DNA from 3 places in the Dietzia sp. JS16-p6b genome. Region 3 is predicted to be linked to each of the others. Evidence: riboswitches for the same ligand, from Rfam matches in the RefSeq annotation. Region 3 holds a riboswitch; each other region holds the start of a gene.
What was found. A riboswitch is a leader RNA that binds a small molecule or an ion and turns the genes downstream of it on or off. The one in region 3 is predicted to bind thiamine pyrophosphate.
Positions count from the first base shown of each region.

Region 1: it holds a riboswitch for thiamine pyrophosphate, as region 3 does, so the genes downstream of both, CT688_RS05315 (ABC transporter ATP-binding protein) here and thiC (phosphomethylpyrimidine synthase ThiC) in region 3, are expected to answer to the same signal.
Region 2: it holds a riboswitch for thiamine pyrophosphate, as region 3 does, so the genes downstream of both, CT688_RS16435 (LLM class flavin-dependent oxidoreductase) here and thiC (phosphomethylpyrimidine synthase ThiC) in region 3, are expected to answer to the same signal.

Region 1 covers NZ_CP024869.1:1,174,752-1,179,676, reverse strand. The annotation lists gene CT688_RS05325 (cytochrome c oxidase assembly protein) at 70-2,100, opposite strand; tRNA gene CT688_RS05320 (tRNA-Arg) at 2,207-2,279, shown strand; TPP riboswitch at 2,538-2,635, shown strand; gene CT688_RS05315 (ABC transporter ATP-binding protein) at 2,618-3,493, shown strand; gene CT688_RS05310 (ABC transporter permease) at 3,490-4,269, shown strand; gene CT688_RS05305 (ABC transporter substrate-binding protein) at 4,266-4,925, shown strand, end outside.
Region 2 covers NZ_CP024869.1:3,550,102-3,555,026, forward strand. The annotation lists gene CT688_RS16420 (class I SAM-dependent methyltransferase) at 1-522, opposite strand, end outside; gene CT688_RS16425 (TetR/AcrR family transcriptional regulator) at 643-1,230, shown strand; partial or broken gene CT688_RS16430 (NAD(P)H-dependent oxidoreductase) at 1,246-1,893, shown strand; TPP riboswitch at 2,056-2,149, shown strand; gene CT688_RS16435 (LLM class flavin-dependent oxidoreductase) at 2,205-3,605, shown strand; gene CT688_RS17400 (hypothetical protein) at 3,723-3,863, opposite strand; gene CT688_RS16440 (reverse transcriptase family protein) at 3,878-4,925, shown strand, end outside.
Region 3 covers NZ_CP024869.1:3,039,347-3,044,271, reverse strand. The annotation lists gene CT688_RS14045 (ABC transporter ATP-binding protein) at 1-523, shown strand, start outside; gene CT688_RS14040 (ABC transporter permease) at 520-1,284, shown strand; gene thiC (phosphomethylpyrimidine synthase ThiC) at 1,349-3,052, opposite strand; TPP riboswitch at 3,046-3,162, opposite strand; gene CT688_RS14030 (GNAT family N-acetyltransferase) at 3,236-3,532, shown strand; gene CT688_RS14025 (CD225/dispanin family protein) at 3,582-4,037, shown strand; gene CT688_RS14020 (CoA-binding protein) at 4,078-4,494, opposite strand; gene ppk2 (polyphosphate kinase 2) at 4,570-4,925, opposite strand, start outside.

The DNA.
Region 1 (4,925 bases), 1.9 Mb from region 3:
GCGCCTGGTCTGTGGAGGGACGGGCAGGGTGTGCAGAAGCGGGCCCGACGACGACGAGGTGGTCGCCCCTCAGGACTTGCGGTCCGCCCGGGACATCGCGCTGAGCATCTCGTTGTAGGCCTTGAGCTCGGCGTCGTCGTCACGCTCGGCCTGGCGCTCGCCGCGCCGGGCGTCCCGCATGTCGCTCTGGTACCACTGCCACGCCAGGGCCAACATGACGATGAACAGCGGGATCTCCCCCGCCGCCCACGCGACTCCGCCGCCGACCTGCTGGCTCTGAAGGAGATCCGGGATCCAGGGCAGTCCGATCCCGCCGTACCAGTTCTCGGCGAGCACGGTCTTGTAGTTCATGAGCATGATGCCGAAGAAGGCGTGGAACGGCAGCGAGCTGAGCAGCACCATGAGCTTGTAGAGCGGCGAGAAGTGCCGCGGTGCGGCGTCGACACCGATGATCACCCAGTAGAACAGGTACCCACTGATGAGGAAGTGCACGTTCATGAACATGTGGCCCAGATGTTCTGAGGCCAGGCCCTCGTAGAACCCGCCGAAGTAGATGATGTAGAAACCCGCCACGAACTGCACGGAGGCCACGATCGGGTGGGTGAGGAAGCGGGACAGGGGGTTGTTGATGAACTCGACGATCCACTCACGGGGCCCGGGCGGGTTCCCACGCCCCGCGGCCGGGAGCGCCCGCAACGCCAGGGTCAGCGGCCCGCCGAGTGCGAGGAGCACCGGCACGAGCATCGAGATGAGCATGTGCCCCACCATGTGGCTGGCGAAGTCGGCCATCATGTACATCCCCATGCCAGAACTGGTGGTGAGGAACAGGATCACGCAGCCGAGCACCCAGGCCACGGTTCGGCCCACCGGCCAGGTGTCACCGCGGCGACGCAGTGTGATCAGGCCCCACACGTACAGGCTCAGCAGGATGACCGCGGCCAGGCCCAGCACCAGGTCGAAGCGCCACACCCCGAACACGGTGCCGAGTGAGAACGGCCCGGGGAGCTCGAAGCCCAGGAGCGCCTCCTGGCGAGTGGGCACGTACAGCGGCGCCGGCGGCGGGGTGCGACCGAGCGAGACCGAGAGCCCGATCGTGCCCGCCATCACCACGGATTCGACCAGCGCTATCCGCACCAGGGTCGGCCGGTCGACGGGAGCGTTTGCCGATCTGGACTCGATCCTGGCGATGATCCGGCGGCGGATGGCCAGGCCGAACAGCGCGAGCAGGACCAGCAGGAGCGCCTTGGACACCACGAGCAGCCCGTAGGTGGAGGAGAACAGGTCGGCCGGGTGCAGCCGCACGAGCGCGTTGATGATGCCGGAGAACCCGAGCGCGATGATCGCGATGGTCGCCACCACCGAGTAGCGGCGCAGGGCCAGGGCCACGCGGGAGCCGCCCCGCATGGTGTGGGCCAGCACGGCGACCAGCCCGCCCACGTAGAACGCGGCGGCGAACAGGTGGATGATCAGCGAGTTGGTGGCGATGTCGTGCGCGGTGCTCCCTGAGGCGTGCCCCGTGGCCGCCACCGGCAGGAGCGAGAGCACCGACACGCCCAACCAGATCACCGACCAGCGCCAGCTCACGGTGAGCCGCTGACCGATCCCGGCCACCAGCGCGATCACCGCCGCCCACCGCCAGGACGAGGCCACGTCGATCTGGTTGATCGCCACGATCCACTGGTCCGGAGGCAGCGCCGCCCAGAACGTGCGGCCGGAGACGTCCGACAGGGTCAGCGGGATGAGCAGAGCCGCGGCCACCGCCCACGAGATGTTGGCCCACGAGGAGATCCGCTGCGATCGGTACCCGTCCACGTCGAGGGTCTTGTCCTTCTGGGGCGGGGTGAAGAACGCCGCGAACAGGGCCGTCCCCACCGCCACCGCGGCGAGCAGCTCGCCCACCGCTCGGACCGCCGGGAGCCCGGCCGTGGTGAGGACGCCCGGGTCCGGCACGCCCACCAGCGCGAGCGCCACCTCCGTGGACATGCCCGACAGCGGGATCACCACCGCGGCGGCCACCACCGCGAGCAGGATCACGACGGGCACCACGCTGCGGGTCGTGAGCGTTCCGGCGCGGGCGGGTGTCGACTTGGACGACGTCATGGCCACCATCGTATTAACCCGATCGCCACGGGCCGATTCGCGGCTGCGGCGCACACCCCCGGATCGGCTATCATCCTTCCGGCGACGCCGGACGCGGGCGTCGCAGGCCTCCGTAGCTCAGTGGATAGAGCATCCGGTTTCTACCCGGCTGGTCAGGGGTTCGAATCCTCTCGGGGGCGCACACTTCGGCGCAGGTCGGCGGCGCTGACCGGCGTGGCACCGGTCCGACGCCCGCCGCCTGCCGCCTCCCGCAGCACACCGCCGGCCGCAGCACACCGCTGGCCAACGCCCGCCCTCGGCATCAGGCCCCCTCGTCGCGCGGTCGATTCTGTTCACGTTTCCCCAGGTGGGGATCCGCCGGAGCCGCGCATATGTGACCACTCGCCGGGCAGCGCAGGGTGGTAGGTTCGCACTTCGAGCTGATCCACAGGATCGGCGTCGATGACACGGGGTGCCCCTACCGAACGGGGCTGAGATCACACCCGCTGAACCTGAACTCGTTCACACGAGCGGAGGGATGTCACATGCGCTGGTGCACGCGGCCACCCCTGTGCACGCCGCGGTCCTGGTGCACGCCGTGCTGAGTCGCCCCGCAGTTCCGGCCGTGGCGCTGGACGGTCTGGGCCACACCTACCCGGGAGCACGCCGGCCCGTTCTCGCGGATCTCAGCCTGTCCGTCCCGGTGGGCCAGCACATCGCGGTCGTCGGGCGCAGTGGCTGCGGCAAGTCCACGCTGCTTTCGCTGATCGCCGGCCTGACCGAACCGACGACCGGGACCGTCTCCGTGTTGGACGAACGCCGGCCCGGCCGGCGCCTGGAGCACTGCGCGTTGATGCCGCAGGGCGACAGCCTGCTGCCGTGGATGACCCTGCTCGACAACGTCGCGATCAGTCTCCGCAATCAGCGGGAGCGCCGGCGCGTGGCCCGCGCCGAAGCCCAGCACCTGCTGGACCGCCTGGGCCTGGGCGCCTGGTCGGGGGCCCGTCCGTCGGCTCTGAGTGCGGGCATGCGCCAGCGCGCGGCACTCGCGCGCGCACTGCTCGCTCGCAAACCCCTGCTGCTGGCGGACGAGCCGCTCGGTGCGCTCGACGCGATCACCCGAGCCGACGTCCAGCAATGGCTGCGCGAGACCCTCGCCGGGACGCCGGCCACCCTCGTCATGGTCACCCATGACGTCGATGAAGCCCTGCTCCTCGCCGAACGTGTGGTCCTGCTGGCACGGCACGAGGCCGACGCCCCGGCGCGCGTGGTGTCCACCTGGCCGGGGTGGTTCGGCGACGACCGCCCCCGCGAGGCCCTGCTCGGCGACAAGGGATTCGCGGCGACCCGCCAGGACATCCTCCGCGCGCTGGCACGGGAATCCCATCTGGCCGACGGCGGAGCCGCCCCATGACCGTCCGAGTCCTCCGATCCGCCGCTCCCGCCTGCGTGACGATCCTGCTGGTCCTCGCCGCGTGGATCACGATCACCGCGCTCGAACTCGTTCCGGCCTACGTCATCCCCGCGCCCGGCGCCGTGCTCGACTCGCTCGTGACCACCTGGCCCGACCGGCTCGGTTCCGCCACGCTGCTGACCGCCTCCGAGACCCTCCTGGGTGTGGTGCTAGGAGTGGTCGTCGCGGTGATCGTCGTGATCATCAGCGCGTTCGTGCCCACCATCGGTCAGGCCATGACCCCACTGCTGGTCGCCTCCCAGGCCATCCCGGTGATCGTGATAGGTCCGCTGCTGACGATCTCCCTCGGGTACGGGATGGCGCCGAAGGTCATCGTCGTCGCCCTGTTGTGTTTCTTCCCCGTCGCCCTCAACCTCCTCTCCGGCGTGCGGGCCGTCGACGCCCGGGTGATCGACACGCTGCGGAGCCTGCACGCCACCCGGTGGTCGCTCTTCTGGCGGGTTCGTCTGCCGTCCGCCGCGCCCCGCGGGTTCGCCGGATTGCGCGTCTCGGTCACGTTCGCGCCGGTGGCCGCGGTGTTCGCCGAGTACACCGGGTCGACCAACGGCCTGGGGTACCTCATGCTGCAGGCCATCCCGCGTCTCCAGACGGACTTCGTCTTCGCCCAGGTGGTCGTGCTGACGATCATGTCCAGCGTCCTGCTGGCCACCGTGACCATCCTCGAACGACTCATCTGCCCGTGGAACACCCCCACCGGGGAAAGGACCCCATCATGACGCACACATCCACCAGCGCGGCCCCACGCCGGACCGTCACCCGACCGGGCGTCACCCGAACGGGCGTCACCCGACCCGGCGTCCGCATGCTCGCGATCGCCGCCGCTGCGGCGCTGGCCCTGACCGGATGCCAGGCGGCTTCGGACGATGCGGACACGACCGAGACCGGAGCCGCACCGGTGAGTGTCCTGCTGGACTGGAGCCCCAATCCCGATCACGTGGCGCTGTACACCGCGCAGCACACCGGCGCGTACGGCGACGCCGGCGTCGACGTGACGTTCATGACGCCCGCCAACACGGCCGACGCCGCGCGGGAGGTGTCCCTGGGGCGGGCGGACCTGGCCATCTCGTATGAGCCCGACACCCTCATCGCCGCGGAACAGGGCCTCGACGTGATCTCGGTGGCCGCCCTGATCCCCACCTCGCTGACCTCGCTGATCGCCAGGACGGAGTCCGGGATCACCACCGCGGCCGACCTGGAGGGCAGGACCGTGGGGCTGTCGGGTCTGGCGTCCCAACAGCCGACTCTGGACTTCATCGCCCGGGAGGCCGGGGTCGACCCGGGCTCGATCTCCACCCCCAACGTGCAGCAGAGCCTCAACCAGGCGCTCCTCACCGACCAGGTCGACGCGATCTTCGGAGCATTCCGCAACATC
Region 2 (4,925 bases), 510 kb from region 3:
CGCGACCAGCTCCCGGCAGAGTTCGGCCACCGGCCATCGGTAGGCGGTCGTGACCGCGTGGTCGAATTGGCCTCCCACTCCTTCGAAGAAGCCCACCGCCACGCTGCCACCGGGCCGGAGCGCCCGCGCGAATTCCGCCAACGACACCCGGATGTGACGCGGATGGTGGTGGATGAGCGAGTACCAGGAGAGCACCCCGCCGAGGGAGCCCGTCGGGACGTCGAGCGCGTCCGACCGACCGACCTCGAAGGGCAGATGCGGGTGGCGGAGGCGAGCCAGGTCGACGAACCGCCGAACCGGGTCGATGCCGCTGACCTCCACCCCGTTCCCGGCCAGGAAGCCCGACCAGTGCCCGGGACCACATCCCACATCGAGCACTGGTCCCGTCAGGGTGGCGGCCCACGAGCCCACCAGCGCCCGGTCGGAGGGATGAGTCGCCTCCATGGACCCGAAGAGGTCCGCGTACTCCAGCGCCCGTGCCGAGTACGCCTCTCGGATCGCCTCGTGCTGTTGGTCAGCCATGTCCTCCACGGGGTCGAGGATGGTCGGCCGGGTCGCCGCCCGCAACGGGGTCGCGCGATGCGATCGAGCAGGCTACTCTTGGTAACCTACGGATGGTAACCACTCTGTTGAGGAGCTGTCATGACCGATGCACGAGCGACCGCGCGCCGTCGGATGTCCAGAGAGGAGCGCCGCGCCCAGCTCCTCGCGGAGGCTCGAGCGCTCATTCGCGAGGCGGGGACCGACACCCTCACCCTCGGACGGGTGGCGCAGCGCGCAGGTGTCACCAAACCGGTGGTCTACGACCACTTCGGCGACAGGAGCGGTCTGCTCGCCGAGCTGTACCGGGAGTTCGAGGCCCGCCAGCACGAGGTACTCGACGCCGCGCTCGAGAGCGCAGGGACCGAGCTCGATGACGTGGCGGAGGTCGTGGCAGCGGCGTACATCGACTGCTGCGTGGCCGAGGGCCGGGAGTTGGCCGACGTCGTCTCCGCACTCGCCGGGTCGCCGACGTTGGACGAGGTCCGCCAGGAGGCCGAGGAGCAGTTCCTCGCCAAGTACCGCCGGGCGCTGACCCCGTTCGCCGGAGAGATAGAGGCCGCGGATCTGGTCGCGATCCTCGGCGCCGGCGATTCCCTCGCCCGGGCCGCGACCACCGGCTCGATCACCACGACCCACGCCCACGAGGTGCTCACCAGAGTCATCGTGTCCGTCACGTCCCGAGACTGAATCGAAAGGCAGCTCATGACCATCACGCACCCGCCCGAACCCCGCACGGCCCTCTGGGTGTACGCCCACCCTCGACCGGGCTCTCTCAACGAGCACCTCTTCCGGACCGGCACCGAGTCGCTGTCCGCGCGGTACACCGTGGAGACCTCGGACCTGTACGAGCAGGGCTTCGACCCCGTGTTGTCCGATCGCGACCTCGGCGAGCCGGAGGGCCGATCGAGATCGATCGTCGAGCTGTCCGCTGACGCCTACGCCGCGGGCCGCCTTCCCGACGACGTCCGGGCCGAGCAGGCCAAGATCGCGGCGGCCGAGCTCGTCGTCTTCCAGTTCCCGCTGTGGTGGTACGGGCCGCCGGCCATCCTGAAGGGATGGTTCGACCGGGTGATGACGACCGGTTTCGCCCACGGCGACCTCGACCCCGAGCTCGGCGTACCCCGTCGCTACGGAGACGGCGGGCTGGCCGGTCGCAAGGCCCTCATCGTGGTGACCGCCGGGGAGGACGAGCGCTCGATAGGGCGTCGTGGCGTGAGCGGCGATATCGAGTCCCTGCTCTTCCCCGTGACCCACGGGGTCCTCTGGTACACCGGGATCGAGGTACTGGACCTGCACGTCGTCTACGACGCCGACGGGCTGTCCGGTGCGGACGTGGAGGCGCAGGCCCATCGGCTGCGCACCCGGCTGGACGGTATCGACACCGAGCCCGTCGCGGCTTTCCGTCGCCTCCGGGACGGGGATTACCGCGGTACCCGCGCCCTACGGGAGGACCTTCTGCCCGGCCGCACCGACCTCGGCATCCACCTCGCGCACAGCGGCGCGAGTAGGCTGAGCCGTGACACGGGGTGCCCGCCACGGGCTGAGATCACACCCGAGCGAACCTGATCGAGTTCATACTCGCGTAGGGATGTCGTCGATGCGTCCACCGGCCGCTCGGACTCGTGAGGTGGTCCCCCTCCACGACCAGCGCCGGGAGAACGATGACCACGCCACACCACGCCCCTCACGATGCGCCACGGCACCCACGGAGGATCCGCTTCAACGCCTTCGCCATCAACGGGGTGGGCCACCAGCTCCCGGGGCTCTGGCGGCATCCCGCGGACCGCTCCCGGGACTATCGCGACCTCACGCACTGGACCCGTCTGGCCCGGCTCCTGGAGGAGGGGCTGTTCGACGGCATCTTCCTCGCGGACGCACTCGGGCCCTACGACGTCTACGGCGGTAGCGCCGATGCGGCCCTGCGGACTGCGGCCAAGATCCCGATGAACGACCCGATGATGCTGGTGAGCGCGATGGCGGCCGTCACGGAGCATCTCGGCTTCGGCATCACCGCGAGCACGTCGGCCGAGCACCCGTACACCTTCGCCCGGCGGATGTCGACGCTCGATCACCTCACCCGGGGCCGGGTGGGGTGGAACGTGGTCACGGGGTATCTCACCAGCGCGGCGCGGAATCTGGGCCAGGACGACCAGCTCTCCCACGATGAGCGCTACGACCGGGCGGACGAGTACCTGGAGGTCCTCTACAAATTGTGGGAGGGATCCTGGGAGGACGACGCGGTGGTGCTCGACGCGGAGCGGGACACCTTCGTCGACCCGGCGAAGGTGCACCCGATCGACCACCACGGGACGTACTTCACGGTTCCGGGGATTCATCTGTCGGAGCCCTCTGCACAGCGGACCCCGGTCATCTATCAGGCCGGCGCCTCCGAGCGGGGAGTCCGCTTCGCCACCGAGAACGCGGAGGCGATCTTCGTCGCGTCCCCGACTCTCGCGCAGACCCGTGAGCAGGTCGGTCGGATCCGCGAGGGACTGGAGGCGGCGGGGCGAGGGCGGGACGCCGCACGCGTCTATGCGCTGCTCACGATCGTCGTCGACCAGACCGACGCGGCGGCCGCCGCGAAGTATCGCGACGTCTTCTCCTACGCCTCCGAGACGGGGAATCTGGTACTCAACTCGGGCTGGTCGGGAATCGACCTCTCCCGGGAGGATCTAGACGCACCGCTGGACCCGGTCGCCACCGATGCCATCCAGACCACGGTGTCGAGCCTCTCGGGCGCCGCGGACCCCGACGGCCGGTGGACGTTGCGCGACAGCGCCCGGTTCAACGCGACGGGCGGCCCCGTGGTGGTGGGGTCGGGGGACACCGTGGCCGACGCCCTGGAGCACTTCATGGCGGAGACGGATGTCGACGGCTTCAACCTGGCCTATGCGCTCAACCCCGGGACCTGGGAGGACGTCGTCGAGTTCCTCATCCCTGTGCTCCAGCACCGCGGACTGTATCCGCGAGCAGCGGAACCCGGCACCCTCCGCGCCCGGATGTTCGGTGACGGCGACCGGCTGCCGGAGTCACACCGTGGGGCGGCTTTTCGTCGAGGGTGAGGTGCGAGAAGCACGCGCCCGGTGAGGACCCGAGCTGGCAGACTGGCCCGCGTGGGCGGCGGGCGAGGTGAGGGTGGATCGATCCGATCCGTCTCAGGGGCAACCCCTGGGTGCACATCACAGCGAGACACTGCGTCCGGCGCCGTGCGGCACGCTCCGCGTGCGCGACGGCACCGCAGAGACGAACGTCGGGTCACCTCGCCCGTCGGCCACCATCTCGACGGCCACCGTGTTGTCGACCACGATCCGCCCAGCCACCGTCTCGAGGGTCGATGACCTCGCCCGTCCTGACCGTGGAGGAGGTCGGTGAGGCCGCGGCCCGGTTCTCCCGCACCTACACCGGATGGACCTGGCCCGAACTCCGGCGCGCACTCGACTCCGTCCTCCCGGAGGCGATCACCCGGGACGCCCTGCCGATCCTGCTCGCATGGTATCCAGACGAACCCCGCCACCCGGCCGCTGCGCTTCGCCAGGTACTGACGGAGTGGACCCGGCCCGCGGGGGCACCCACGACCGTGCCCCTGCCGGAGCCGCCCCCTCGTACCACCATCGTCGACGGGCTGCCGCAGCTCTACTCGGAGGCCGAGGTGGCCCGGTGGCTCGGGTTCACGGCCGGAGAACTCGACTGGTTCGCCGATCCCGGCAACTGGCTGCGCACGGCGCCTCCACGCCTGCGCCACTACCGGGTCTGGACCCGCGAGAAGCGCGACGGGGTCCGGCTGATCGAGGCGCCCAAGCCGCGGCTGCGGGAGGCTCAGCGGCGGATCCTGCGACTGCTGGTGTCGCGCATCCCCGCGCACCCAGCCGCGACGGGGTTCATCCCCGGGTCCTCTACCAGTGCTTTCGCCCGGCCACACTCCGGGTCCGCAACAGTGCTGCGCGTCGATCTGCGTCACTGCTTCGAGAGCATCACCACCCCGCGCATCGCGGAGGTGTTCCGACGAGCCGGGTACCCGTCCTCGATCGCCCGGCTGTTGGCGCACCTGTGCACCACCGCGACCCCCGCCGACCAGCTCGCCGACGTGCCCGCCTCCCACGCCGCCTACCTGCGCGGACGCCACCTCCCCCAGGGAGCGCCGACGTCTCCACATCTGTCGAACCTGGTGATGCGCTCCCTGGACCGGCGCCTTCAGGGTTTCGCCGATGCCAACGATCTGGCCTACACCCGCTACGGAGACGACCTGGCGCTGTCCGGTGACGCGATGGATGCAGACCGCGCCCTCTGGGTGGTGCTCAGAGTGATCGCCTCGGAGGGGTTCACCGTTCACGCGGGCAAGGTGCGCATCATGCGTCGGCATCAGCGGCAGAACCTCGCCGGCC
Region 3 (4,925 bases):
CATGCGGCAACGGCTCGGTCTGGCCACCGCCATGCTCGGCGATCCCGAGGTGTTGCTGTTCGACGAACCGGTCAACGGACTCGACCCCGAGGGAATCCTCTGGATCCGCCGTTTCATGCACGCCCGGGCCGCCGAGGGCCGGACGGTGCTCGTCTCTAGCCATCTGTTGTCGGAGATGGCTCAGACGGCCCAGGATCTCGTCGTCATCGGCCGGGGGGTCCTCCGCGCCCAGACGTCCGTCGAGGAGTTCCTCTCCGCCGCGCGGTCATCGGTCCTGCTCCGGACGCCGCACGTCGAGGAGTTCACGGCCGCGGCCCGGGAGGAGGGGATCAACGCCACCTTCGACCCCGCGGAGGGGGTGTTCCTCATCGAGGGGCTGCCGGCACCCCGGGTCGGTGACCTCGCCGCGAGCCTGGGGATCACCGTCCACGAACTGCACGAGAAGCGGGCGTCGCTCGAGGAGGCCTTCATGGCGCTCACCGACCAGGACGTCGAGTACCACGGTCAGGAGACCACCCGATGAACCTGTTGAAGTCCGAGTGGATCAAGGCCACCACCACCAAGAGCGCCTACTGGCTCTACGGGCTGGGAGTCGTGCTCGCCGTCGGCCTCGCCGCGATCATCGGCCAGTTCGAGCAGACCTCGTCCGGGGAGCCGGTGGCCGGGGCGCCCGGCGGCGGAAGCGACCCGCTGTTCGCGATACTGGGGGTCAGCGCGTTCACGGTGATCCTGGCGTGGATCGCCGCGATCGTCGCCGTGACCGGCGAGTACCGGTTCCACACGAACAAGGCCACGTTCCTGGCCACGCCGTCGCGGTGGCCTGCCATAGTGGCCAAGACGGTGCTGTTCACGGTGCTGTCCATGGTCGTGACCGCGGTCGCTGTGGTGATCGCGATGCTGGTGGCGGGCGCACTGTCCGGACTGGACTCGTGGACCCCGTTCTCCGGCGACGGCCTGAGATACCTCGTGCGGTTCCCCGTCTACGCCGCACTGGGCACCCTCGCCGTGATGGGCCTGGCGCACATCATGCGCAACGCCGCCGGCACCATCTCGTTGTTCCTGGTGTGGACGCTGGCCCTCGAGGGCATGGTCTCGCTGATCCCCCGGGTGGGGCAGGACATCGCCGCCTGGATGCCGTTCGCCAACGGCGACTACTGGACCCAGGGCGAGTCCGTCCGCGGGTTCATCACGTGGGGCGAATGGCCGGCCTTCGCCTGGTACGCCGGGGTCTGCGTGGCGTTGTGGGCGCTGGGCCTCGTCATCACCCTGCGCCGCGACGCCTGAGGGGACGTGCCGCGTGAGACGTGTGACGCCGCCGCGTCACACGTCTCACGGGCGGGTCGGCCCGTCAGCCTCCACTGATCGGCAGATACACCCGGGAGCCGTGTTCGGCGAACTCCGCCGACTTCTCGGCCATCCCCGCCTCGATCGCCTCGACCGAGTCCAGTCCGTGCTCGGCGGCGTAGTCCCGGATGTCCTGCGATATCCGCATGGAGCAGAATCTGGGACCGCACATCGAGCAGAAGTGGGCCGTCTTGGCCGGTTCGGCGGGCAGCGTCGCATCGTGGTAGGCCAGCGCGGTGTCGGGGTCGAGGGCCAGGGCGAACTGGTCCCGCCAGCGGAACTCGAACCGCGCGGTGCTCAGCGCGTCGTCCCTCGCCTGCGCGCCCGGATGGCCCTTGGCCAGGTCCGCCGCGTGCGCGGCGATCTTGTAGGTGATCACGCCGGTCTTGACGTCGTCGCGATCGGGCAGGCCCAGGTGCTCCTTGGGGGTGACGTAGCAGAGCATCGCCGTGCCCGCCTCGGCGATCCGCGCGGCCCCGATGGCGGAGGTGATGTGGTCGTAGCCCGGAGCGATGTCCGTGGCCAGCGGCCCCAGTGTGTAGAAGGGCGCCTCCTCGCACCACTCCTCCTCCAGGCGCACGTTCTCCACGATCATGTGCATCGGCACGTGTCCCGGGCCCTCGATCATCACCTGGACGCCGTGGCGCTTGGCGATCCGGGTGAGTTCACCCAGCGTTCGGAGCTCGGCGAACTGCGCCTCGTCGTTGGCGTCGGCGATCGACCCGGGCCTCAGGCCGTCCCCGAGGGAGAACGTCACGTCGTACGTCGCGAGGATCTCGCACAGCTCACTGAAGTGGGTGTAGAGGAAGGACTCGCGGTGGTGTGCCAGGCACCACGCGGCCATGATCGATCCCCCGCGCGACACGATCCCGGTGACGCGCGTGGCGGCGAGCGGGACGTACCGCAGGAGCACCCCGGCGTGGACGGTCATGTAGTCCACTCCCTGTTCGCACTGCTCGATGACGGTGTCCCGATAGAGCTCCCAGGTCAGCGCCGTCGGGTCGCCGCCCACTTTCTCCAGTGCCTGGTAGATCGGCACGGTGCCCACGGGGACGGGCGAGTTGCGCAGGATCCACTCGCGGGTCTCGTGGATGTCCCGCCCGGTGGACAGGTCCATGATGGTGTCCGCGCCCCACCGGGATGCCCACACCATCTTCTCGACCTCCTCCGCGATCGAACTGGTGACCGCGGAGTTGCCGATGTTGGCGTTGATCTTGGTGACAAAGCGCTTGCCGATGATCATCGGTTCGCTCTCCGGGTGGCGGTGATTGGCCGGGATGACGGCGCGGCCGGCGGCCACCTCGGATCGCACGAGCTCCACGTCGATTCCCTCGCGCGCGGCGATGAAGCGCATCTCCGGGGTGATGTGACCCGCGCGGGCCCAGGCCAGCTGGGTTCGTACCGGCGTGGAGTCCTCCGACGAGGCGGGCACGGCCTCCGGGTGCGTCCACTCGTCGCGGGTGGGTGGTAGGCCGGAGCCGAGGTCGTGGCACTGCCCGGCGTCGGCGTACCCGGTGTACGGGCCGGAGGTGTCGTAGACGTCGAACGACGTGCCGTTGGTCAGGGCGATCCGGCGGACGGGCACGCGCAGCGTGCCGCCCTCCGCCGGGATCTCGAGGTACGACTTGCTGCTGGAGTGGATCGGGCCGCAGGTCACGGACTCGATCGAGGTGGACTCTGCGCTGGGGGTGGACGTGTGTGTGCCCATGATGCTCACTGCTCCCTACGCCGGCATGACCCGGACAGGTTCTACGGTCGACGGCCCGGCCGGCCGTCCTCTCAGCCCGCGCTCCGAAGCGGACTCCCGTGGGGACGAGTATGAAATTGTGCCGGGCGAGCGTACCCCGGCGAGTAGCATCGGGTGTGGAACACACCCTGCCGAAGGAGTCCCATGTCCCGAGTGGAGTCACTGGTGCTGGTCCACAACACCGATAGAGACCGGTTCGAACTGTGGGACGGCGAGACCTTCATGGGTCTGGTGGGGTACGAGAAGGACGGCGACGTCTACATCCTTCTCCACACCGTCATCGAGGAGCATTTCGGACAGCAGGGCATCGCTCGACTGCTGGTCAGTCTGGTCCTCACCCGGATGCGTCTGGACGGGCACAAGATCCGCCCGGTGTGCAGCTACGTCCGCCGGTTCCTCGTCCGCTTCCCCGAGTACCAGCTCCTCGTGGCCCCCCGCTGACCCGGGAAGGGTGTTTCAGGGAGCCCACGTTCGGGGATACGATTCGGGCATGACGAATCCGAGCTACCCCGGTTCCTCCTCCGACTCCCCGTACGGGGCCGGCCAGACCCCCGGGCAGGAGTCCGGTTACTGGCAGGACCAGAGCTACGGCCAGGGCCCGACATACGGGCAGGGCGCGTCGTCGTATGGCCAGCACCCGGGTTACGGGGCCCAGACCCCCGGGGGGTTCACCGGGTCCCCCGGAGCCGCACGGCCGGGCCCCCCGTCGAACATCGGTTGGGCGGTGGCCTCGATCCTGTTCTTCTGGCCGCTCGCATTCGTCGCGATGACCCGGGCCTCGGACGTCTACCCGCTGTGGGCGGCCGGTCACCACGCGGAGGCCGAAGCGGCGAGCGCGTCAGCCAAGAAGCTCGGCCTCATCTCGCTCGGCCTCTTCGCCCTGCTCATCGTGCTCTACTTCGCCTTCATCTTCGCCATGATCGGGCTGAGCGCCAGCGGGTTCTGACCTGCGGGCGGGCCGTTCCCGCCACGGCGGGTGCTCTCGCTCAGGCGAGGCCCAGAAGCGGCGCCTCGATGGCCGGGCAGGCGTCCATCACCACGTCCAGCCCCGCATCGGCAGCGCGCTGGGCCGCGGCCTCGTCTATCACACCCAGCTGGAGCCAGACCGCCTTCGCGCCCCGGGCGATCGCCTGGTCCACGACGTCGCCCGCGAGCGCCGAGTTGACAAAGACGTCGACCACATCGATCTCGCCGGGTACCGACGCGAGATCCGGGTATCCCTGCTGACCGTGGACCGTCTCAGCCCTGGGATGAACCGGCACTATCTCGTGACCCAGGTTGCGGACATAGGCGGCGATCCTGTGCGCGGTCCGTCCGGTGTTCGCCGACAGGCCCACGACCGCCCAGCGCCCGCGGTCCGAGAGCAGACGTCTGACAACGGCCGGATCATTGGTGTGACTCATACCCGGTGCAATGCGCGCCGGCGCCCGGACATTCCCGACGGGTCGTGTGCGCGGGTGCGTCCTTCGCGGGCTCAGTCAGTCCCCGACGGCGTCCCTGGCGCGGCGGACGATCTTCGGGTCAGGGTCGAACACCACCTGGGGGTCCTTCTCCGGATAGTCGAACTGGTGGAGGAAGTAGCGCATGGCGTTGATGCGCGCCCGCTTCTTGTCGTTGGACTTGATGGTGATCCAGGGGGCCCAGTCGGTGTCGGTGCGCCGGAACATCTCCTCCTTGGCGGCGGTGTACAGGTCCCACTTGTCGAGTGATTCCAGGTCCATCGGGGAGAGCTTCCACCGACGGACCGGGTCGAGCTGCCGGATCGCGAACCGGGTCTTCTGCTCCTCCTTGGTGACGGAGAACCAGAACTTCGTCAGGCCGATGCCCGAGTCCA